DNA from 4 places in the Embleya sp. NBC_00896 genome. Region 3 is predicted to be linked to each of the others. Evidence: riboswitches for the same ligand, from Rfam matches in the RefSeq annotation. Region 3 holds a riboswitch; each other region holds the start of a gene.
What was found. A riboswitch is a leader RNA that binds a small molecule or an ion and turns the genes downstream of it on or off. The one in region 3 is predicted to bind cyclic di-AMP.
Positions count from the first base shown of each region.

Region 1 (5,617 bases), on a different replicon from region 3:
GGCGAGTTCCTCGCGGTAGCGGCGGACCACGAACAGGCCGTAGTCGACCGCGAGTCCGAGGCCGAGCACGGTGGTCAGGTTCTGCGCGAACACCGACACGTCGGTGACCGAGGAGACCGCGCGCAGCACCGCGTTCGTGCCGACCATGGCCAGGATGCCCACGCCGAGCGGCAGCAGCGCGGCGACCAGGCTGCCGAAGACCAGGATCAGGATCAGCAGCGTGATCGGCAGCGCGATCAGCTCGGCGCGGACCAGGTCCTCGGAGATGGTGGCCTGCATGTCGTGTCGGACCGCGACGCTGCCGCCGACCTCGACGTCGAGGTTTCCGCGTTCGCCCCGGTACTGCGGGGCCATCCGCTCGAACGCGTCGGAGGCGGCGGTGTCCTCGCCCTCGATGTGCGCGAGGACGAGCGCGTGCCGGCCGTCGTCGGTGCGCAGGGTGGGCGCGCCGGTGGTCCAGTAGGAGACGACGCCCTTGACGTCCGGCTCGGCGGCCAGCCGGTCCGTCAGTTCCTTGGCCTGGGCCGCGATCGCGGGCGCGTCCAGGGGTTGGTCGGCGCCGACGAGCAGGACCAGGTTGGGCCTGCTGCCGGGGAAGTCGCGGTCGAGCGCGGCGGCGGCGCGGGCCGACGACGACGCCGGGTCCTGGGCGCCGCCGCCCAGGAGACGGTCGCCGACGCCGCGACCGAGCAGGGCGGCACCGATCAGGAGGAGGAGGGCACCGAGGAGCAGCAGTCGGGGGCGGGCCGTGGTCAGGCGCGCCAGGGCAGCGAACATCGCCGAACCTTTCGTGGGTCGGTGGGTTGATCGGATCGAATGATCGTATGTGAAACATACGATATGTATGACGGTCCGTCTAGACGGCATATGATGTGGGACCGCTAACATGTGGGCATGACGGACCGACCCACCACGAGGCGTCCGCCGATGGGAGCGAGAACCGGGTACCGGCTGGTCAAGCTGGCCGATCTCCTGTTGGTGCTCGCCGATCGGACGCTCGCCACACTCGGCGTGAAGTCCAAGCACGTGCACGTGCTGGAGACCCTGTTGACGTACGACTCGCTGTCCCAACAGGACGTCAGCCGGCTGCTCGGGATCGACCCCAATGTGCTGGTGGGTGTGCTCGACGAGTTGGAGGCGCGGGGCTTCGCCGAACGCCGTCGCAACCCCCGCGACCGCCGGCGGCACGTCATCCAGGTCACCGATGCCGGCCGGGCGTTGGTCGCGGAGAGCACGCGACTGCTCGACGAGGCCGAGGACGCGTTCTTCACCGCCGTGTCGGCCGCGGACCGGCAGGTCGTGCACGACGCGGCGGGCCTGCTGCTCGCCGCGCACCGGCCGGGATGGTCCGAGGAGTCGCCCGGCGCCGGCTGCTGAACGGCCGCCGCCCGGCGCTTCCTCGTCCGGGCCCCGGAGCGGGCCGGTGGGAGCCCGAGCCCCGTTCGGACGCCACGACTTCGTCCGGATGCCACGATCCGCTTCCCCGCGCATCACCTTGCGCGGGCGAGAGTTGTGGGCGTCGACCGGAGCGAAGGAGACGCCCATGTCCCGATGGAAGACCGGCACGGCCGCGGTCCTGGCCGGGGCGGCCATCGCCGCCCTGCCGAGCACGGCGGGCGCCACCGCCACACACGGCCGGACCTTCGACCTGGAGGCCCATCGCGGCGGCCTCGGGCTGACCGTGGAGAGCACGATCGCGTCGTTCTCGAAAGCGCTCGACCTCGGCGTGTCCACGCTCGAACTCGACGTCCAGATCACCGAGGACGGCCGCGCGGTCGTCACCCACGACCGCAAGGTCGACGGCCGCAAGTGCGCCGACACCGGGCCGGCGCGGGCGGGCGATCCCGAGTTCCCCTACGTCGGCAAGTACGTCAACACGCTCACCCTCGCGCAGGTCCGCACGCTCGACTGCGGGTCGCGGCAGTTCCCCGGCTTCCCCGAGCAGCGCACCTCGCCGGGCGCCCGAATGCCGCTGCTCACCGAGGTGTTCGACCTGGTGAACCGCCGGCACGCGCGCGGTGTTCGGCTCAACGTGGAGACCAAGGTCGAGGCCGGCGCTCCGCAGGAGACCGCGCCGCGCGAGCAGTTCGTCCGGACGGTGGCCCACGAGGTGCGCCGGGCCGGGCTGTTGCGCCAGGTGACCGTACAGAGCTTCGACTGGGGCGCGCTCAAGCGGATGCGCGAGGTCGAACCGCGGTTGCCCCTGGTCGCGTTGACCAACTACGACTTCCTCCAGGTCGGGCAACCGGGCGCGTCGCCGTGGCTGGGTGGCCTGGACATCGACGACTTCGGCGGCGACCCGTTGCGCGCGATCAGGACGATCGGCGCCAGGACGTTCTCACCGGTGCACGGTTTCCCGCAGAACGGCACGGTCACCGACCCGAACTACCGCCCGTACGTGACCCGCGAACTGGTCGCCCGCGCGCACGCCCTCGGCATCAAGGTCGTGCCGTGGACGGTCGACGACCCGGCGACCATGGCCAAGCTCGTCGACGACGGCGTCGACGGCCTGATCACGGACTACCCCGACCGCCTCCGCACGCTGCTGGCCGACCGCGGCTACCGGCTGCCGCGGGCCTACCCGGCCGGGTGAGCTCGGCGGGGGCGGGGTGGGGGTGTTCGGCGAAGAAGGCGTGTCGGGACGCCGACAGGGCCGTGCCCGTCGACCTGGTGGTCGACGGGCACGGCCCTGTGGCTACCGCGTTGGGTGACTCTGGGATCAGAGGTTCACGCCGTGGGCGCGGAGGTAGGTGACGGGGTTGATGCCGCTGCCGTAGTTCGGGGTGGTGCGGATCTCGAAGTGCAGGTGCGGGCCGGTCACATTGCCGGTCGCGCCCGAGCGGCCGATCTGCTGACCGGTGCTGACCTTGCTGCCCGCGCTCACGCTGATGCTGGAGAGGTGCGCGTACTGCGAGTACTTGCCGTCCGCGTGCTTGATGACGACCTCGTTGCCGTAGGCGCCGCCGTTGCCGGCCTTGACGACCGTGCCGGAGGTGATCGCCTTGACGCTCGCGCCGGTGCCGACGACGAAGTCCTGACCGGTGTGGCTGCCGCTGGACCACAGCTTGCCGCCGGTGCCGAACGCGGTACCCAGCGAGCCGCTCACGGGAGCGACGTAGCCGGACGAGTTGCTCTTGGTGGCGGGGGCGACCTCGGCGGAGGCCTTCGCCTTCGGCGCGACCGGCGCCTTGGCCTTGGTGACCGGCTTCGGCGCGACCTTGACCGAGACGGAGGCCTTGGTCGGGGTCGACGGGGCGGTCGAGGTCTTCTCGGTGCCCTTGTCGGTGCCCTTGTCGCTGTCGTCCGAGGACGAGGAGGACGAGGCCGCACCGGAGAGGGTGAGCTTCTGGCCGATCTGGATCAGGTTGGGGTTGCCACCGATCACGGAGCGGTTGTCCTTGTACAGCTTGTGCCAGCCGCCCTCGACATCCTTCGCCGCGGCGATCTTGGACAGGGTGTCGCCCTTGACCACGGAGTAGGTGCCGTTCGAGGACTTGACCTCGATCTTCGGCGCGGGCTTGGACTCGGCCGACTTCTCGGTCGTGGCGGCCTTGGGGGCGACCTTGACGGTGGCCTTGCTCTCGGCCTTCGCCGAGGGGCTGACGGCCGGAGCCGCGCTGCCCTTGGTCAGGTTGGACGGGCCGGAGGTGTTGGGCCACGCGCCCGGGCCCTGCACGGCGAGGACCTTCTCCGCGATGGCGATCTGCTGGTCCTTGGTGGCCAGGTCCGCACGCGGGGCGTACTTGGTGCCGCCGAACTCGGTCCAGGTGCTCTGGGTGAACTGGAGGCCACCGTAGAAACCGTTGCCGGTGTTGATGTGCCAGTTGCCCGAGCTCTCGAGCATGGCGACCTTGTCCCAGGTCGAGACCGACGCGGCGTTGGCGGTCGCGAGGCCACCGATCAGCGGGGCGGCGACGATCGCGCCGGCCATGCCGACGGTCAGGGCGAGGCGGGTCTTCTTGGGCATGCGGGCAGGGGTGTTGAACGACTGCACGAAGAGTTTCCTTCTCCCACGCCTACGAAGTGAGCTGTCGGATTCGGGCTGGAGAGTCTCGCCCGGCCGTGTCTGGTCCCTCACGAGTGAGGAGACGCGGCTTCACCCCAAGCCGTCCAAATAGGGCGTCCGCGCACATGTCTGTGCAGACGCCCATGACGGCGTACCACTTGGTTCCCCCGCTCCTGCCTTTCGGGTACTCGTACCGTGGCCCCTCCGGCGGCAGGATTCGGCGAACCGGGAGGCGCAATCCGCTGGTGCACCAGACCGGTGCGGCGGAAGCACCAAACTACGCACAACACCCACTCGGATCCAAACATCACGATCGGTAGAAATCGCTGAATCGTGTCGAATCGGCGGAATATGGGAACCGAAAGTCCCGAGTCGTGCACGCATTGTGTCCGAGGGCTTGTCATTTCGGTGATCCGGGAATTACGCTTCGTGAGAATTGCGGAAGTGCGGTTCACGGTCCGTGCGAGAGCCTGACCATCGGTGCGTGCGATGTGACGTGCGTAACGTCGACGACCGCCGGCGGCTCGTTCGGTGGCTCACTCTGCCGCCGGTCGACGGCCGCCGCCGTGGTGTCGCGCCGCCAGCCGGTCGCGACCGAGGTGGGTCGCGCCGGCAAAGCCGAGCGCGGCGCCGGTGCGAGACGCCCGCCGAGGATCTCGGCGGCGGGGAGTGGCCGCCGGCGAGTACGGCCATCGAATATCTCGAATCACCGCGCGATTTGATCTTCCATGCCACATGACCTGGGATTGTGTATCGGCGAGGCGATTGACGCTTCCTTGGCCACGGGAATATTCGACGGTGAATTGTTGCGGGGGCAAGGATTCGTTGATCCCTGTTGATCTTCGTTGAATCTTCGTTGATCCTCGCGCTCGTTCCGATCGGTGCAATCGGTGCACCCCTGCGACGCCATTGCGAAGCATGGGGTGGAATCGCCGCCGCACGTCCGTCTTTCCATCGGTTTCCCGACAGTCGACACAATGCGAGTACATGTCCGGTGTATACCGGCCGACAATTCTGGCGATCCGGCGCGTGCCGGGCCGCCGCACCGGCGCTGCGCTCCGGCGGACCCGCTTCCCTATCGGGGGGAGCGGTCGGCGGAAACGAGTTTTCTACTTCCGGAGCGAATTCGAATGATCGCAGCCGGCTCAGTGGATTTCAGGTCGCAACCGGACCAAAATGACGCATTGCTCTCATTGACATTCGACACGTGAGACCCGGATGCTGTGCTCTGCTCGAATATCCGACCGAGGGAGCGCGAGTAACATGTCCGAAACGAATGCTTCGACGTCCGAAGCGATCTCCGAGCAGACGATGTACGAGCAACTCGGCGGTGGCCCGGTTATTCGTGAGGCAGTGGACCGCTTCTATCGCCTGGTATTGGCCGATCCGGAATTGGCCCCGTATTTCGAGCGCTCGGATGTGTCGGCCGTCAAGCGCCACCAGGCGCTGCTGCTGGCGTCCGTCCTCGGCGGCCCCGAGACCTACGACGGGCGGACCCTGGCCGCCGCGCACACCGGACTCGGCGTCACCGGCCCGCACTACGACAAGGTCTCGGCGTACCTGCTCGACGTCCTGGGCGAGATGGGCGCGCCGACCCACATCGCCGACGCC
Region 1 covers NZ_CP108777.1:1,877,266-1,882,882, forward strand. The annotation lists gene OG928_RS41780 (MMPL family transporter) at 1-777, opposite strand, end outside; gene OG928_RS41785 (MarR family winged helix-turn-helix transcriptional regulator) at 895-1,377, shown strand; gene OG928_RS41790 (glycerophosphodiester phosphodiesterase family protein) at 1,544-2,593, shown strand; gene OG928_RS41795 (transglycosylase family protein) at 2,720-3,967, opposite strand; cyclic di-AMP (ydaO/yuaA leader) riboswitch at 3,999-4,239, opposite strand; gene OG928_RS41800 (group 1 truncated hemoglobin) at 5,270-5,617, shown strand, end outside.
Region 1: linked by a shared signal. The riboswitch ahead of OG928_RS41795 (transglycosylase family protein) and the one ahead of OG928_RS13295 (NlpC/P60 family protein) in region 3 are both predicted to bind cyclic di-AMP.

Region 2 (5,617 bases), on a different replicon from region 3:
CCGCGTTCGCCGTCGCCGTCGCGCAGGACGCCTTGCGCCGGGTCACCCGCTTCGCGTGCGCGATCGGGCTGCACACCGGCGAGATGACCATCAACGACGCCGCCCGCAGGTTCACCGAGGACGTCGCGCTGGCCGGCCCGGCCGCTCTGCACGAGGCCCAGCGCGGCCTCTTCGATCCGACCTACGGCCGCTACACCTGGGGCAAGTTCGCCGTCGTGGACCTGCGGGAGCAGGCCCGCCGGCAGTGGGGGCCGGCGTTCTCGCTGCCGCGCTTCCACGCCGCGCTGCTGAACCTGGGCGCGCCCCCGCTCGGGCTTCTGGGCATCGCCCTCGAACGCGGATGATCACGTTTCTTGCGGCCACCTTGGTGTCGACCGCCGTCCCCGGGCCGAACCTGTGGCCGAGCCGTGGGATCGGGCCCGGACGGAAGCGACCGGCTACCGCGGTTCCCACCAGGTGGGGGAGATGTCGAGGGACCAGATGTCGCCCACCTGTTGCTCGTCCGGGTCGTCAAGGTCGTGGTCGCCGTCTCCGTAGGGGTCGGGGTCCGTGATGACGAAGATGCGGGTGCCCGAGTCCGATACGCGGTAGCGGTTCATGTCGATCGTCTCGTCCTCGAGTTCGACCGTGTGCCCCAGGGCCAGGACGGCGTTGCGCAGTTCCTCGAATCGGGCCCGGGGCGCGAAGGTCCCGTACCTTCGGGAGAGGGCGGGTGGCACCGTGTCGGGGGAGCGGTCGTGCATCAGCCGGTGGACCTTCACGCCGAATCCGAAACAGGACATGCGCCCTCGGGAGTCCGGCAGGAAGTTGACCGTCACGAGTCCGTACTCCCGCCTCAGGGAGCCGCCCCCGGGGACATCGAGGTAGCCCGGTCCCACCGCCTTCTCCCAGTCCTCGGGGCCGAAGTCGGTTCCCGCCCCGGCTCCGAGCACGTCGGAGCGGGTGGCGACGTGAGCGTAGAAGTCCAGATCGGACACCCGTTGATTCCCTTGGGTCGAGCTGTGTGAGCGCGGCGGATACAGCGGGAGCGAGACCACTTCCCGGCAGTGTGACACCCAGGGACGGCGAGCTTTGCAACCTCGTTCGCCGCTCGTAATCCGCAGCCGGTTTATTTCTCACGTTCAGTGAAGTCTGTGGAGTTGGGCTGCCGGCGGGTCCTCGCGACCAATCGTTGCCAAAACGGCTCAAGATCGACTTTAGGGAATCCGGGTGCTTTTCCCGTGATACGCGGAAAAGTAAACGATGATATTGGTAAAGGTTTGGTAATGCAGAAGTCCGTGGTGATGGTCGTGACACGCCTGTGACTATTGTTTCGCGACAGGTGATCGGTTCGAGGTTGACCACCCCGGTCGACACGATCGCCTCCGCCGAATTCGGGGACGAGTTTCGGTGACGGTGGGTAACCGCTGTCGTCGGGACGCGAAGCCGGAACCGGGGACCCTCGCAGTCCCTGGGGTGAATCGGTGCTTCGGCACCGTAGGGCGCCTTCTTCCGCCCGAACCCGTCAGCTAACCCGGTAGGCGGCCGAGGAAGGAGACCCGCCGCCAGTGGCGTCCCAACGTCGACCCGGGCAGCACCGCAAGCCCAAGCCGCGCACCGCCGTCCGTACCGCAGCGACCGTTGTCACGGCCGCCGCGACGATGACCGGCGTGATGACCTTCGCCGGCACCGCGAGCGCGGATCCCGCGCAGTCGTTCCAGCAGACGAAGGAACGCGTCAACCAGCTGCACAGTGACGTGATCAAGGCCACCGAGGCCGCCAACGGCGTCGAGGAGCAGATCGAGAAGCAGCAGGGCAACGCGAACCAGACGCAGGCCCGGATCACCGAGGAACAGGCCGTACTGAACGCCCTGCGCGACCAGATCGGTGTCCTCGCGGCCAACCAGTACCGCAGCGGCGGCCTGCCGCCGTCGCTCTCGCTCGCGCTCAGCGGCGACCCCGAGGGCTTCCTCCAGAAGTCGCAGATGATGTCCCAGCTCGACGGCCGGCAGGCCGCCAAGCTGAAGCAGATCGCGGCGCAGGCCCGAGTCCTCCAGCAGGACCGCACCGAGGCATCCTCGCAGCTCGCCGAGCTGGAGAAGCTGCGGACCGAGCTGAACAAGAACAAGACCGACATCCAGACCAAGCTCGCCGAGGCCCAGCGGCTGCTGAACACGCTGGACAAGAAGCAGCAGGACGACATCCTCAACTCGGACAAGCACGCGAGCGGCCCCGGTTCGCGCGACGACACCGACCGCAGCTCGCGGGCCAAGCCGGACACGCCGCCGCCGGCGAACGATGTCCCCGTGTCCGGCCGGGCCGCGGCCGCGGTCGCGTTCGCGAAGGCCCAGATCGGCAAGCCGTACGTGCCCCGGGGTGTGGGCCCCGACTCCTACGACTGCTCGGGGCTGACCATGGCTTCGTGGAAGGCCGCCAACGTCAAGCTGACCCGCACCACCTTGACCCAGGTCAACGACGGTCCGCGGATCTCCAAGGGCGCGCTCAAGCCGGGCGACCTGGTGTTCTACTACCCCGACAACTCGCACGTGGGCATCTTCATCGGCAACGGTCAGATCGTGCACGCCCCGCGGCCGGGCAAGAACGTGACCATCGCGCCGGTCGACTCGATGCCGTTCTACGCGGCCGTTCGACCCGGTTAAGCCCATCGGTCGCGCGTAGAGCGCCAAGTCGAGGCCGGGTCCTTCGGCGCGCTGTCGTCCTTCCGGTCTTCGTTCATGGGGTTCGTTCGCTGAGGCTTCAGGGGCCGCTGTCGCCCGGAGTCCGGTGTTCGGTGCTCGGCCCGCCGCCCCGCCGCCCCGCTGTGGCGTCCGCGCCTTCCGGCAGGTGCTTCGGGCCGATCGGTGGCGGGCCGGGGTGGCCGCATCGGAACAGCGGGTCGCGGGTGTCGAAGGGGACGTCCTCGCGTGACTGTTCGACCGCGCGCATGGAGGACGGCAGGTCGAACGGGAGGCGTCCGGTGGCCGGGGTGCGGTTGAAGACGGCGTCGAGGACGACGTCGTCTTCGGCACCGAAGTCGGCGAGCAGCAGCAGCGCGGAGTCGGCGAGCCCGGTGAGTACGGCGGGCCGGTCCAGAGCGACACAGACCGCCAGGGGAACGGTGGCGGCGAGCTCGCGCAGTCGTTCGAGTTCGGCGGGAGGGAATTCCAGGGAGCCCGCGTGGAAGTAGCGTTCGAGTAGGCCCTCGCGTTGCTCGTACGGGGCGTCGAGGCGGACCACCGCGACGTCGGCGTCCTCCGGGCGTTGCACGGGCGCGCCGTAGCGCGCGGCCACGCGCGGGTCGATGTTCTCGACATAGAGGGCGCAGTCCGGGCCGAACCCGACCGGGGTCCCCGACAGCGGGACGAGTGAACGCTGTTGGACGCGGCGGGCGAGCGCGCGGGTCTCCGGGCGGCCGACCAGTTCCTCGGCGGCCTCCGGGTCGACGTACGGGTTGTCGAAGAGGCCCAGACGGAACTTGTCGCGCAGGATCCGGCGGACCGAGGCGTCGATCCGCGCCTCGGTGGCGGCGCCGGAGCGCACCGCCTCGATGATCAGCTCGGGACGGGTCTCACCGCCGAACTGGTCGACGTCGGCGTCCAGGAGCATGCGTACCTGCTCGGCGAGCGGGAGGTGCTCGACGCCCCAGTTGCGCGCGGGCAGCGAGCCGCGGCCGGGGATGTTCATGCCGGCCAGCAGGTTGAAGTCGGTGCACACGACGCCGTCGAAGCGGTATCGGCCGCGCAGCAGCCCGGCGATCACATCGCGGTTGAAGCACGCGCCGACCTCGGCGAGGCCGGTGCCGACCGGGATGCCGTACCCCGGCATGACCTGGGCGACTCCGGCCTCCAGCGCGGCCGCGAACGGGCGCAGGTGGTATTCGAGGTTGCCGCCCGGATATGCCTGGAACCGGCCGTACGCGAAGTGCGGGTCCTCGCCGCCGGCCACCGGGCCGCCGCCGGGGAAGTGCTTGACCATGCAGGCGACGCTCTCGGCGCCGAGCGTCTCGCCCTGCATACCGCGGATATAGGCGGCGAGCATGCGGGAGGCCGACTCCGCGTCCTCGCCGAACGTTCCGCCGACTCGCGCCCAGCGCGGCTCGGTCGCCAGGTCGGCCATCGGGTGCACGGCGACCCGGATGCCCACGGCACACAGTTCGCGCGCGGTCGCCGCCGCGAACTCGCGGACCAGCTCCGGGTCGCCGGTGGCGGCCAGACCGATCGGCTCGGGCCCGCGACTGAACCCGCCGCCGGTGTGCGCGGCCGCCGGGTTGTCGCCGAACCCGTGGCGGGGGTCGGACGACAGCGTGACCGGGATCCCCAGGCGGGTGGCGGCGGCCAGGTCCTGGAGGTGGTTGTTCCAGCGGGCCATGGTCGCCACCTCCGGGGCGGTCATCACCAGGAAGTGGGTGATGCCGAGCTCGGTGATCGCGTCGGATCCGGCCGGGAAGGCGTCCGGCCGCGGGGCGTTGACGCGCCCGTGGCACATCAGCGCCGCCTTCTCGGCCAACGTCATGCGGGCCAGGAGGTCGGCGACCCGCTGCTCGGTCGGCAGGCCCGGGTTCTCGTACGGCTCCATGGTGCCGTTGTGGTTCAGGTCACGGAACATCGTCCCGTCATGGTGGCGCAGCAGTTTCACCGTACGTCCTCGCTGGAGTCGTGGGCCGGAAGGCGGGTGGTCACGTGGGCTCCCCGCGACCCCCGCCAGCCTTGCCGCGGAACGCGGGATGGCATCGTGGATGCCGGAACACCTCCCGAAAGGCCCGGCTCATGCGGGAATCGAAAGCGGCGCACGGTCCGGACGCGCTGGACGAACTCGACCTCGCGCTCGTGCACGCCCTCCAACTCGCCCCGCGCGCGACGTGGTCCGGGCTCGGGCCGGTACTCGGCGTCGACCCCGCGACGCTCGCGCGCCGTTGGCGCCGCCTCGAAGCGACCGGCGCCGCCTGGATCACCTGCCATCCGGGCGGCCCCGGCACGCTCGGCGCCACGAGCGTCGCGCTGGTGGAGGTGCAGGTCGCACCGGGCCGGATCCCGGAGGTCGCCACCGCGCTGGCCCGGCACACGCACGCCGTCAACATCGAGTACCTCACCGGAAACCGCGACCTGCTGATCACCGCCATCGCGGCCGACGCCGACGCCCTGGCCCAATACCTCCAGGTCCGCCTGCCCGCCGTGCCCGGCATCACCGGCATCCGCGTCCAGCTGCCGATCCGGCTCTACAAGGACTCGGGTTCGTGGCGGCTGCGAGCCCTCGACCGGCGAGAACGCGAGCAACTGGCCACCGCGCCGCTCCCGCCCGCGTCGGCCGCCCGCGGACTCGACGACGACGACCGCGCGCTGCTGCTCGAACTCGGCCCCGACGGCAGGCTCGGCACGGCGGAACTCGCCCGCCGCCTGGGCACCACCGGCGTCACCGTGGCCCGCCGACTGTCCCGCCTCGTGGCCTCCGGCCAGGCCAGATTCCGCTGTGAGGTGGCCCGCTCGCTCACCGGCTGGCCGGTCTGCATGACCTGGTGGCTCCGCGTCCCCGCCGCCGAACTGGACGAGACCGCCGCCCGGTTGACGGCCTTGGGCGACGTGCGCATGTGCTGCGCCGTCACCGGCACCGCCAACCTCGTGGTCGTCGTGTGGCTGCGCCG
Region 2 covers NZ_CP108777.1:2,141,790-2,147,406, forward strand. The annotation lists gene OG928_RS42985 (DUF885 family protein) at 1-344, shown strand, start outside; gene OG928_RS42990 (hypothetical protein) at 438-977, opposite strand; cyclic di-AMP (ydaO/yuaA leader) riboswitch at 1,401-1,538, shown strand; gene OG928_RS42995 (NlpC/P60 family protein) at 1,548-2,639, shown strand; gene OG928_RS43000 (glycoside hydrolase family 3 N-terminal domain-containing protein) at 2,737-4,614, opposite strand; gene OG928_RS43005 (AsnC family transcriptional regulator) at 4,746-5,617, shown strand, end outside.
Region 2: linked by a shared signal. The riboswitch ahead of OG928_RS42995 (NlpC/P60 family protein) and the one ahead of OG928_RS13295 (NlpC/P60 family protein) in region 3 are both predicted to bind cyclic di-AMP.

Region 3 (5,617 bases):
GTGTACGCCTGAGCGAGTATGCGTTCGCTCTCGTTGATCGCCTTCGCCGCGAAGTCCTCGGGGTCGATCAGCTCGTTCTTGAGGTTCGACACCTGCGCGTTGAACTTGCGCGGCGGGAAGTTCTTCGGGTCCAGGTCCAGGTCACGGCACACCATCGCCATCAGGCGCTGCTGGTCGGCCGAGTCGTAGATCGAGAACGACGAGCTCATGCCGAGCTTCTTGTACTGCTGCCGGAGGATCCGTACACACGCCGAGTGGAACGTGGACACCCACATGGCCTTGGTCCGCGGCCCGACCAGCGCCTCGACACGCTCGCGCATCTCGGCGGCGGCCTTGTTGGTGAAGGTGATCGCGAGGATCTCGCCGGGGTGCACGCCGCGCTTCGCGAGCAGGTACGCGATGCGATGGGTCAGCACCCGCGTCTTGCCGGAGCCCGCGCCGGCCACGATGAGCAGCGGGGAACCCTCGTGGACGACCGCGGCGCGCTGCTGCGGGTTCATCCCGTCGAGCAGGTGCGCGGGGTCCACGACCGGGCGCGGGGCGCCGTTGCGGTAGTACTCGTCGCGGGGCTCGGCCGGGGGCGCGTACTGGCCCTCGTACAGGTCGTCCGGGTAGTCCTCCGGCAGGCCGTGGACGTGGTTCTCGTCCGGCTCCGGCGGCAGCGGGATGTCGTCCGCGGCGGTCGTGGTGGGCTTCTTGGCCGCGGTCTCGAAACCGGGCAGGGGGATGTCGTCGAAGAGGCTGCTCATCGTTCCCCGAGTCTAGGTGGGTAACAAGCGAGTCGTGCCCGAGCGCTTGTTCACGGGCAGAGATCATTGCGCCGGCGGCACCGCGTCGAGCGGGGTCCCATCGGATCAAGGGAGTACATCGTGCTGGACGATCGCGACGTGGAGCGGGTCCTGGTGCTGGCCGCGCATCCGGACGACATCGAGTTCGGGGCGGCGGGGACGATCGCGACGTGGACCGACGCCGGGATCGATGTGAGCTATTGCATCGTCACCGACGGGGACGCGGGCGGGTTCGACCCGGTGGTGCCGCGGTCCGAGATCGGCGGGATCCGGCGGGCCGAGCAGACCGCCGCGGCGGCGCACGTGGGGGTGCGGGACGTGCACTGGCTGGGGTATCCGGACGGGCGCCTGGCGGCCACGCACGAGCTACGGCGGGACATCACCCGGGTGATCCGGAAGGTGCGTCCGCAGCGGATGGTGATCCCGAGCCCGGACCGGGACTGGTCGCGGCTCGCGCCGAGCCACCCCGACCACCTGGAGGCGGGCGAGGCGGCCATGCGGGCGATCTACCCCGACGCGCGGAATCCGTTCGCGCACCCGGAACTGCTCGACGAGGAGGGGTTGAAGGAGTGGACGGTGTCGGAGACGTGGTTGTCGCCGGCTCCGGCGCCGGACCACGCGGTCGACGTGACGGGGATGTTCGAGCGCAAGATGTCGGCCCTGCTGGCGCACACCAGCCAGACGTCGCATCTGGACGGGTTGCGGGATCTCGTCCGCGGGATGCTGTTCGGCAACGCGGAGCGGTTCGGGCTCGCGGCCGGGCGGATGGCCGAGGTCTTTCGGGTGGTCGACACGCGGTAGCCGGGTGGCGCGGTTCCCGTGGCTCGCGGTGGGCTGCCCGGGCCTCGCGGGCGGGCTCGGCGGCGGTGCCGGCTCAGGTCCACATGACGGCGATGGCGATGTTCGCGATCGTCAGGAGGCCGATGGCGCCGAGGATCCGGGGCGAGACGCGGTCGGCGGTGCGGTTGCCCCAGACCAGGACGAGGATCGCCAGGAGGACGACCAGCTTGGTGCCGATCTTGGCGTTGTCGACCTCGCGGTCCAGGCCCGCCTGGACCACGCCGACCAGAGCCAGGCCGGTGACCAGCATGGTCAGCGCACCATGCGTCATGGCGGGCACGATGCGGACGTCGCCGGTCTTCAGTGCGGACATCTGGGTGAGGACACCGCCGAGCAGCGCCGCGATGCCCACGATGTGCAGGACCAGCAGGATCTGCCGCAGAACGTCCACGACGCAACACTCCTTGTCGACCGTTTCGGCGGCGCTCGGGCGCCGCGATGCCGCCGGCAGCCTAACCGGCGTCGCGCCGACAACATATAGGTGGTCATAAAGGACTAATCGGCACTAAAACGTCTCAAGATCGACTTTAGGGAATTGGCGCGCTTTTCCCGTGATACGCGGAGAAGGAAACGGCGACCTTGGTAAAGTTTTGGTAATGTCGAGGCCAATGGTGATGGTCATGACACGCCTGTGACTAGTGTTCTGCGACAGGCGATCGGCTCGAGGTTGACCACCCCGGTCGACACGATCGCCTCCGCCGAATTCGGTGACGTATTTCGGGACAGTGGGCAACCACGTGTCGTCGGGACGCGAAGCCGGAACCGGGGACCCTCGCAGTCCCTGGGGTGAATCGGTGCTTCGGCACCGTAGGGCGCCTTCTTCCGCCCGAACCCGTCAGCTAACCCGGTAGGCGGCCGAGGAAGGAGACCCGCCACCAGTGGCGTCCCAACGTCGACCCGGGCAGCACCGCAAGCCCAAGCCGCGCACCGCCGTCCGTACCGCAGCGACCGTTGTCACGGCCGCCGCGACGATGACCGGCGTGATGACCTTCGCCGGCACCGCGAGCGCGGATCCCGCGCAGTCGTTCCAGCAGACCAAGGAACGCGTCAACCAGCTGCACAGTGACGTGATCAAGGCCACCGACGCCGCCAACGGCGTCGAGGAGCAGATCGAGAAGCAGCAGGGCACCGCGAACCAGACGCAGGCCCGGATCACCGAGGAACAGACCGCGCTGAACGCCCTGCGCGACCAGATCGGTGTCCTCGCGGCCAACCAGTACCGCACCGGCGGCCTCCCGCCCGAGATCTCGCTCGCGCTCAGCGGTGACCCCGAGGGTTACCTGCAGAAGGCGCAGATGATCTCGCAGCTCGACGGCCAGCAGGCGGCCAAGCTCCGCGCGATCGCCGCGCAGGCCCGGGTTCTCCAGCAGGACCGCACCGAGGCCTCCGCGCAGCTGCAGGAGCTGGAGAAGCTCCGCACGGAGCTGAACAAGAACAAGACCGACATCCAGGGCAAGCTCGCCGAGGCGCAGCGCCTGCTGAACACGCTCGACAAGAAGCAGCAGGAAGCCGTCCTCAACTCGAACGAGCATGAGGCCGACTCGCGGAGCAACGACCGCAGCTCCCGCGACAAGCCCGCAGACGACGCCCCCACCACCAACGTCCCCGCGTCGGGACGCGCGGCGGCCGCGGTCTCGTTCGCGCTGAAGCAGATCGGCAAGGCGTACGTGTCGGGCGCCGAAGGCCCCAGCTCCTACGACTGCTCGGGTCTGACCCAGGCCTCGTGGAAGGCCGCGGGCGTCACGCTCTCGCGCACCACGTGGACCCAGATCAAGGACGGCCCGAAGGTCGCCAAGTCCGCCCTCCAGCCGGGCGACCTGGTGTTCTTCTACTCGGACAACCGCCACGTGGGCATGTACATCGGCAACGGCCAGATCGTCCACGCGCCGCGCCCCGGCAAGACCGTGACCAAGGCGCCGCTGGACTCGATGCCGTTCCTCGACGCCATCCGCCCCGGCTAGACCCGCGGTCGCGGCACCACGACACACGACGGCGCCCTCCGCACGGAACTCGTTCCGCGCGGAGGGCGCCGTCGTTTCGGTTCCTCAGACCAGGCGTCGATCGGTCGCCCACCGAGTCAGCTCGTGCCGGTTGGACAACTGCAACTTCCGCAGCACCGCCGACACATGGGTCTCCACCGTCTTGACCGAGATCACCAACCGCCGGGCGATCTCCTTGTACGCGTAGCCGCGCGCGATCAGCCGCAGCACCTCGCGCTCGCGCTGGGTCAGCCGGTCCAGGTCCTCGTCGATCGGCGGTACGTCGGTCGCGGCGAACGCGTCCAGCACGAAGCCCGCGAGCCGCGGCGAGAACACCGCGTCGTCCTCGGCCACCCGGCCGATCGCCCGGATCAGCTCCTCACCGGTGATCGACTTCGTGACGTAACCGCGGGCGCCGCCGCGGATCACCGCGATCACGTCCTCCGCGGCGTCGGACACCGACAGCGCGAGGAAGCGCACGCCGGGGATCAGCGACGCGCACTGGCGCAGCACCTCGACCCCGCCGCCGCCCGGCAGGTGCACGTCGAGCAGCACTACGTCGGGCCGGGTCTCGGTGACGGCGGCCACCGCGGTCGCGACGTCCTCGGCCTCGCCGACCACCTCGACCGCCTCGCCGATCTCGGCGCGCACGCCGGTCCGGAACATCCGGTGGTCATCGACCAGGACGACCCGCACGCGCGGCGTCCCCCCGCCGGTCTCGGTGCTCGTCTCGGTGGCGTTCACGCGTTCGTCCTTCCCACGGCGGCCCGGCCGGCGTCGGCCCGGCGCATCTCCAGCTCGACCTCGGTGCCCTCGCCGGGTTCGCTGCGGATGTTCGCGGCGCCCCCGTTGCGGCGCATGCGCCCGATCACGGACTCTCGCACACCCAGGCGGTCGGCGGGCACGGTGTCCGGGTCGAAACCGGGCCCGCGGTCGCGGACGAACACGGTCACCATGTCGTCGTCGGCCTCGCCGAACACCGAGATCGCCGCGCCACCGGCGTACTTCGCGGCGTTGACCATCGCCTCGCGCGCGGCGGCGACCAGCGCGGCCAGCTTGTCGTCCACGGGGCAGTCGCCCACGCACACCACCTCGATCGACACGCCGTGCGCGTCCTCGACCTCGGCGGCGGTCTGCCGCAGCGAGGCGGCGAACGTGCGGTCCGGCTCCTCGCCGTCCGGGCGATACAGCCACGCCCGCAGCTCGCGCTCCTGGGCGCGGGCGAGCCGGGCCACCTCGCGCGGGTCCTCGACCTGCCGCTGGATCAGCGTGAGCGTGTGCAGCACCGAGTCGTGCACGTGCGCGGCCACCTCGGCCCGCTCCTGCGCGCGGATCCTGGCCCGGCGCTCGGCGCCGAGGTCGCGGGTCAGCCGCAGCATGTACGGCCCGAAGATCACCAGCAGGCCGACCAGCAGCAGCCCGGCCCCACGCATCGCCGCGAGCGCGTCGCCGAGGCCGCCCCGGCCGAGCGAGAAGAACACCAGGCCGGACAGCACGAGCGCGGCGCCGATGAACGTGCGCAGCGCGATCGCCACCCGGCTGCGGCCGTCGAGCGAGAACCAGCGGCTGCGCTGCGACTCGTCGGCCTGCCGCCACAGCAGGATCACCCCGGGGCCGGCCACGAGCAGCGGCCACATCCAGTCCCCGAACTTGGTCCCGCTCGTCGTCGCGCCCACCCCGGTGAGCATGGTCGCCGCGATCAGCACGATGATCAGCGCGAGCGCCTGGTGCCGCTCCCGGCCACGCTCGCGGATCGGCGGGGACGCGGACCCCTTGCCCTGCGGTACGAAGATCCAGAAGGCCGCGTAGAGCGCGATGCCCAGTCCCGCGAAGAACGCGAGCGCGACGAAGGCGACCCGCAGCAGCAGCACTTCGACGCCGAGGTGCTCGGACAGGCCGCGCGCGACGCCGCCGGCGAGCCGGTGGGAGGAGGCGCGCCGCAGCTTGGGTATCGGATGCGCGGGCCGAACTGGCGCGGCGGGCGGCGGGTATACGGCGGTCACACGACCG
Region 3 covers NZ_CP108776.1:2,975,536-2,981,152, reverse strand. The annotation lists gene pcrA (DNA helicase PcrA) at 1-749, opposite strand, end outside; gene OG928_RS13305 (PIG-L deacetylase family protein) at 870-1,589, shown strand; gene OG928_RS13300 (hypothetical protein) at 1,663-2,019, opposite strand; cyclic di-AMP (ydaO/yuaA leader) riboswitch at 2,360-2,497, shown strand; gene OG928_RS13295 (NlpC/P60 family protein) at 2,507-3,589, shown strand; gene OG928_RS13290 (response regulator) at 3,674-4,351, opposite strand; gene OG928_RS13285 (PspC domain-containing protein) at 4,348-5,610, opposite strand.

Region 4 (5,617 bases), 3.1 Mb from region 3:
GCGACGCGTCCGTCCGGTTCCTCCGCCATGGCACCTCCGTGTGACCGTGCGAATACCTCGAGAATCGGTACCCGTCCTATCGCACGGTGCTTTCAATCGCCATGATCATCCGGTTGGGTTACTGTGCGCGGCCGTTCGCCGCCGAAGCGTCAACCCGGCAAGCCGTACCGACACCACCGGAGGCACCGATGCCCACCGTCGTACTGATCGGAACGCTCGACACCAAGGGATCCGAATACGCGTGGCTGGCCTACCGCCTGCGCGCCCGGGGCGCGGAAGTCGTCCTGATGAACGTGGGCGTGCTCGGCGACGCGCTCGCCCAGGCGGATGTCCAGGCGTCCGATGTCGCCGCCGCGGCCGGCACCGATCTGGCCGACCTGCGCACCCGCGCCGACCGCGGCGCGGCCACCACCGCGATGGCCGAGGGCGCCGCGACCATCCTGCGTGACCTGTACGAGCAGGGCCGGGTCGACGGCGTGCTCGCGGTCGGCGGCTCGGGCGGATCGGCGATCGCGTCGCACGCGATGCGCGCGCTCCCGGTCGGGGTGCCCAAGCTGCTCGTGTCCACGATGGCGGCGGGCGACGTGTCGCCGTACGTCGGCGCCGTGGACGTCACGATGATGTACAGCGTGGTCGACATAGCCGGGATCAACCGGCTCTCCGAGCGCATCCTGGGCAACGCGGCCGACGCGATCGCCGGGATGGCCGGCGGCTTCGCCGAGGACCGCGCGGCGGTCGCGGGGGTGACCGGCGAGGGGCGTCCGCTGATCGCCGCGTCGATGTTCGGGGTGACCACCCCGGCGGTGGACGCGGCGCGCGAGCGGCTCACCGAGCTGGGCTACGAGGTCCTGGTCTTCCACGCCACCGGCGCGGGCGGCACCTCGATGGAGAACCTGGCCGAGGCCGGTTTCCTGGCCGGGATCCTCGACCTGACCACCACCGAGCTGGCCGACGACCTGGTCGGCGGCGTGCTGACCGCGGGCCCGGAGCGGCTCGGCGCCGCCGGGCGGATGGGGCTGCCGCAGGTGGTCAGCGTCGGGGCCCTGGACATGGTCAACTTCGGCCCGCGCGACACCGTGCCCGAGCGGTTCGAGCAGCGGAAGCTGTACGTGCACAACCCGACGGTGACGCTGATGCGCACCACGCCGGAGGAGAACGCCGAACTGGGCCGGCGGATCGCGGCCAAGCTGGTCGCCGCGACCGGCCCGACCGCGCTGTACCTGCCGCTGCGCGGGGTCTCGGCGATCGACGTCGAGGGCGCGCCCTTCCACGACCCCGCCGCCGACGCCGCGTTGTTCGACGCGCTGCGGGTGGGACTCGCCGGCAGCTCCGTCGAGCTGTACGAGTCGGACACCGACATCAACGACCCGGCGTTCGCCACGGCGGCGGCGGATCGGTTGCACCACCTGATCATCAAGGGGAGCGAGGACTGACATGAACGGACGCGAGGCGCGCGGTCGGCTGCGCACGACGGTCGAGCGGGGCGGGGTGGTGGTCGGCGCGGGGGCGGGCACCGGCCTGTCGGCCAAGTGCGCCGAGGCCGGCGGCGTGGATCTGATCATCATCTACAACTCCGGCCGCTACCGGATGGCCGGCCGCGGCTCGCTCGCCGGCCTGCTGCCGTACGGCGACGCCAACGCGATCGTGGTCGACATGGCCGGCGAGGTGCTGCCGGTGGTCCGCGACACCCCGGTACTCGCGGGGGTGTGCGGCACGGACCCGTTCCGGATCATGCCGCACTTCCTGGACCAGCTCGCCGCGATGGGCTTCGCGGGGGTCCAGAACTTCCCCACGGTCGGGCTGTACGACGGCGTCTTCCGGCAGAACCTGGAGGAGACGGGCATGGGCTACGACCTCGAGGTGGAGATGATCCGGCTCGCCGCCGAGCGCGGCCTGCTCACCGCGCCCTACGTCTTCGACCCCGAGCAGGCCCGCGCGATGGCCGCGGCCGGGGCCGACGTGCTGGTCCCGCACATGGGGCTGACCACCAAGGGCAGTATCGGCGCGACCACCGCGCTCACCCTCGACCAGGCGGTCGAGCGGGTCCAGGCGATGCGCGACGCGGCGGCCGAGGTCGATCCCGACGTGCTGGTGCTGTGTCACGGCGGTCCCATCGCCGAGCCCGAGGACGCCGCGTACGTGCTCGCCAACACCATCGGCGTGGTCGGGTTTTTCGGCGCCTCCAGCATGGAGAGGCTCCCGACCGAGCTGGCCATCACCGCCCAGGCGAGGGCCTTCAAGCAGATCGGCGGCAAGAGCGTCACCGACGACCGGGACGCCTGGGAAGCCCGGGACCTCCCGGAAGCACCGGACACCTACCGAGACAGCGAGGACTGAGACATGTACAAGCTCACCGTCTTATACGGCCACCCCACCGATCCGGCGGCGTTCGACTCCTATTACTGGGAGAAGCACGTCCCGCTCGCCCGCACGATGCCGGGCCTGACCGGCTGGACCATCGGCACCTGCGAGCCCGACCCCGCCGGGGGGAAGCCGCCCTATTACATGGTGGTCGCGCTGTACGCGGAATCCCGCGCGGGGATCGAAGCGGTCCTGGATTCGCCCGAGGGCCGGGCCACGGTGGCCGACGTGCCCAATTTCGCGACCGGCGGCGCGACGTTCCTTTGGGACGAAGAACGGGTAGTCGTACCTGTGGAGCTGCCCGCGACGGAATAGCCCCGTGTTGACGCACGGGTGATCACGCGGCTGCGCACCGTGGACGCCGGAACGGTGACCTGCGAAGATCCCGACAATTCGGGCAAAGTGGTGTTATTCCAGCCTGTCGGGCACGTCACAAAGCGGTCGAAATGTTTGCCAACCGGGCGAACCGGTGCGTAGTTTCGTGGTTGTTCGCACAAGCGGACTCCCCGGGCGGTACGCCGAATCCTGCCGCCGCTCGAGGGACGCAGTCGATATCGACTGGCGGCAGGAGCGGGGGAACCAAGTGGTGCGACATCGGCACTGTCGATGTCTTTGGGGTGAAGCCATGCCTGAATCAGGCGAGGCCGGGCCATTCGTCCGAACCCGACAGCTAACTTCGTAGGCGCCCGACGAGGTAATCAATGACGTTCCGTGCCATCACCGCTCCCGTTCGCTCGCTCTCTCGTGGCCGTCGCGCCGGCATCGCCGTCGCCGCCGGTGCGGGTCTCGTCCTTCCCCTCGTGGGCATGACGGGCAGCGCGAGCGCCGCGACCTCGTCCGAGTGGGACAAGGTCGCCCAGTGCGAGAGCACCGGTAACTGGGGCATCAACACTGGCAACGGTTTCTCCGGCGGTCTGCAGTTCACCCCGAGCACCTGGAAGGCGTTCGGCGGCACCGAGTACGCGGCCAACGCCGAGAACGCCACCAAGACGCAGCAGATCGCTGTCGCCGAGCGCGTTCTCGCCGGCCAGGGCCCCGGCGCGTGGCCGGTCTGCTCGCAGAAGGCCAACCTGGGCAAGGGCAACGCGTCCGCCCAGGCCGAGTCCTCGACGGCGACGACCGGCAAGACCAAGACCAAGGTCGAGCAGAAGGCCGCGCCGAAGAAGTCCACGGAGCAGTCCGTGAGCGAGGCCGCGCCGAAGAAGTCCACGGAGCAGTCCGTGACCGAGGCCGCCCCGAAGGTCCGGGTGCAGCACAAGCAGAGTGACACCGCGACCAAGGCCGGGCCGAAGTCCGCCGCCTCCAAGCAGGCGTCGACCTCCGGCCGCTACACGGTCAAGGCCGGCGACACGCTGTCCGACATCGCGTCGAAGAACGGCGTCAAGGGTGGCTGGAAGGCCCTCTACAACGCCAACAAGAGCGCCATCGGCGACAACCCGAACCTGATCAACATCGGTGCCAAGCTGGCGTTCTCCGCCTGACGCACCATCACGACGTAGGCCCCGCCGAATACTTCGGCGGGGCCTACGCCCATTTTCCGGGCCGTCGGCCCGGCTTGCCGCTCAGGTCGCCTCGTCGGGCCCCTCGCGCAGCCACAGCAGGGCGAGTTGGGTGCGGTTCGCGCAGCCGACCGTCTGCATCGCGTACGTCAGATGCTTCTTGACCGTGTCCCCGGTGATCGACAGCACCGCGGCGATGTCGCGGTTGGTCAGCCCGCGCGCGACGAGCGCGGCGATCTCGGCCTGACGCGGCGTCAAACGGGTGATCAGGCTCGGCGGTCGGGTGGGCCGATCGATGAAGAGGGCGAACAGATTGCCCAGGTGCCGGGACAACAGCGTGGCCACCGCGACGTCGCGCGCGCCGAACGCGCCGGATTCGGTGCCCAACAGGCCGATCCCGCCGCATCGGGTCGGCCCCGGGAGCGGCACCACGATCTTCGCGTGGATGCCCATCGGGTACAGGAACGACTCCAGGTAGCGCACGTGTGCCGCCCGCACCGGCTTGGGCAGCGATTCGAGCGTGAGCGGCACGGCCTTGCGCCCGGGCGCGGCACGCAGCGCGATCAGGTGGAACGGGTCGTCGCGATGGAAGGTCTCCATGTACGGCACCAGGCCGCGGAGTCCGATCCCGGTCGCGAGCGGGTCGCGGTCCTCGAAGATCGCGGGCAGATTCGAGCCGGTGAAGAACGTCGTGTCGCGATAACCGAAGTACCGCGCGAGCGCGTCGAGCACGCTCTCCCGGAACGTCGCGACGTCGGCCGCTCGCGCGCACTCGTCGAGTAATCGCAACAGCCGCTCCAGGTCCCGACGTTCGACCAGGTCGAAGTCACCCGCGAGGTCTGGCTCGAACCGGGCTGCGACACTCAACGCGACCTCCGACAAAGCGACCTCCGGCCGGCGACCTCCGACAAAGCGACCTCCGAAAGCGCCGGGGGGAGGGCCGATTATGCCGAAGGAACTCCACCTTTGGGCCATGTCGCCGGCGCCCCCGACCCCACAGGATGGAACACGAGGGTCACGCTCCGAGACCGAGGGGGGAACGCGTGCGGCTCAGGCCGCGCGGGTCACGGGCGTGACGTTGGGGGAACGGCAGCCGGGCGGCCTGCCGTCGGGTTGTGCTCGAACGCCGGACGGGCTTGAAGAAGCCCCTCCGGCGTTCGAGGACGGTCCCCATGGCGGTCTTTACGGCGGTCCCTGTGGCGGTCTCCGGGACGGCACCGACGGTCAGGCCCGTGCGGCCTTGGCCAGGGCGTCGATCGGCTCCGGCGGGACCGGATTCGCGTGCTGTCGCGCCTCGGCGTCGTCGGGGCCGCGGCCGGTGTGGTTGAGCAGCAGGTTGAGCACGACGGCGATGATCGAGCCGGCCGAGATGCCGGACTCGGCGATCATGCCGAACTTCTCCGGGAACGCGTGGTAGAAGTCCGGGAACGCGATCGGGAAGACGCCGAAGGCCAGCGCGACCGCCACGATCAGCGCGTTCGACCCGGCGTTCAGATCGGCCTTGCCGAGCGTGCGGATGCCCGCGACCGCGACGGTGCCGAACAGGACCACGCCGGCGCCGCCGAGGACCGGTTGCGGGACGAGCGCCACCAGCCCGCCGACGATCGGCATCAGGCCCATCAGGACCAGGAATCCGCCGCACACCGCGACCACGAACCGGCTGCGGATCCGGGTCAGCGCGACCAGACCGATGTTCTGCGCGAAGGCCGTGCACGCGAAGCCGTTGAAGACGCCGCCGAGCGCGGTGGCCAGGCCGT
Region 4 covers NZ_CP108776.1:6,093,883-6,099,499, forward strand. The annotation lists gene OG928_RS27585 (SDR family NAD(P)-dependent oxidoreductase) at 1-29, opposite strand, end outside; gene OG928_RS27590 (Tm-1-like ATP-binding domain-containing protein) at 189-1,433, shown strand; gene OG928_RS27595 (phosphoenolpyruvate hydrolase family protein) at 1,435-2,337, shown strand; gene OG928_RS27600 (EthD family reductase) at 2,341-2,676, shown strand; cyclic di-AMP (ydaO/yuaA leader) riboswitch at 2,870-3,062, shown strand; gene OG928_RS27605 (transglycosylase family protein) at 3,168-3,842, shown strand; gene OG928_RS27610 (LuxR C-terminal-related transcriptional regulator) at 3,924-4,727, opposite strand; gene OG928_RS27615 (nucleobase:cation symporter-2 family protein) at 5,085-5,617, opposite strand, start outside.
Region 4: linked by a shared signal. The riboswitch ahead of OG928_RS27605 (transglycosylase family protein) and the one ahead of OG928_RS13295 (NlpC/P60 family protein) in region 3 are both predicted to bind cyclic di-AMP.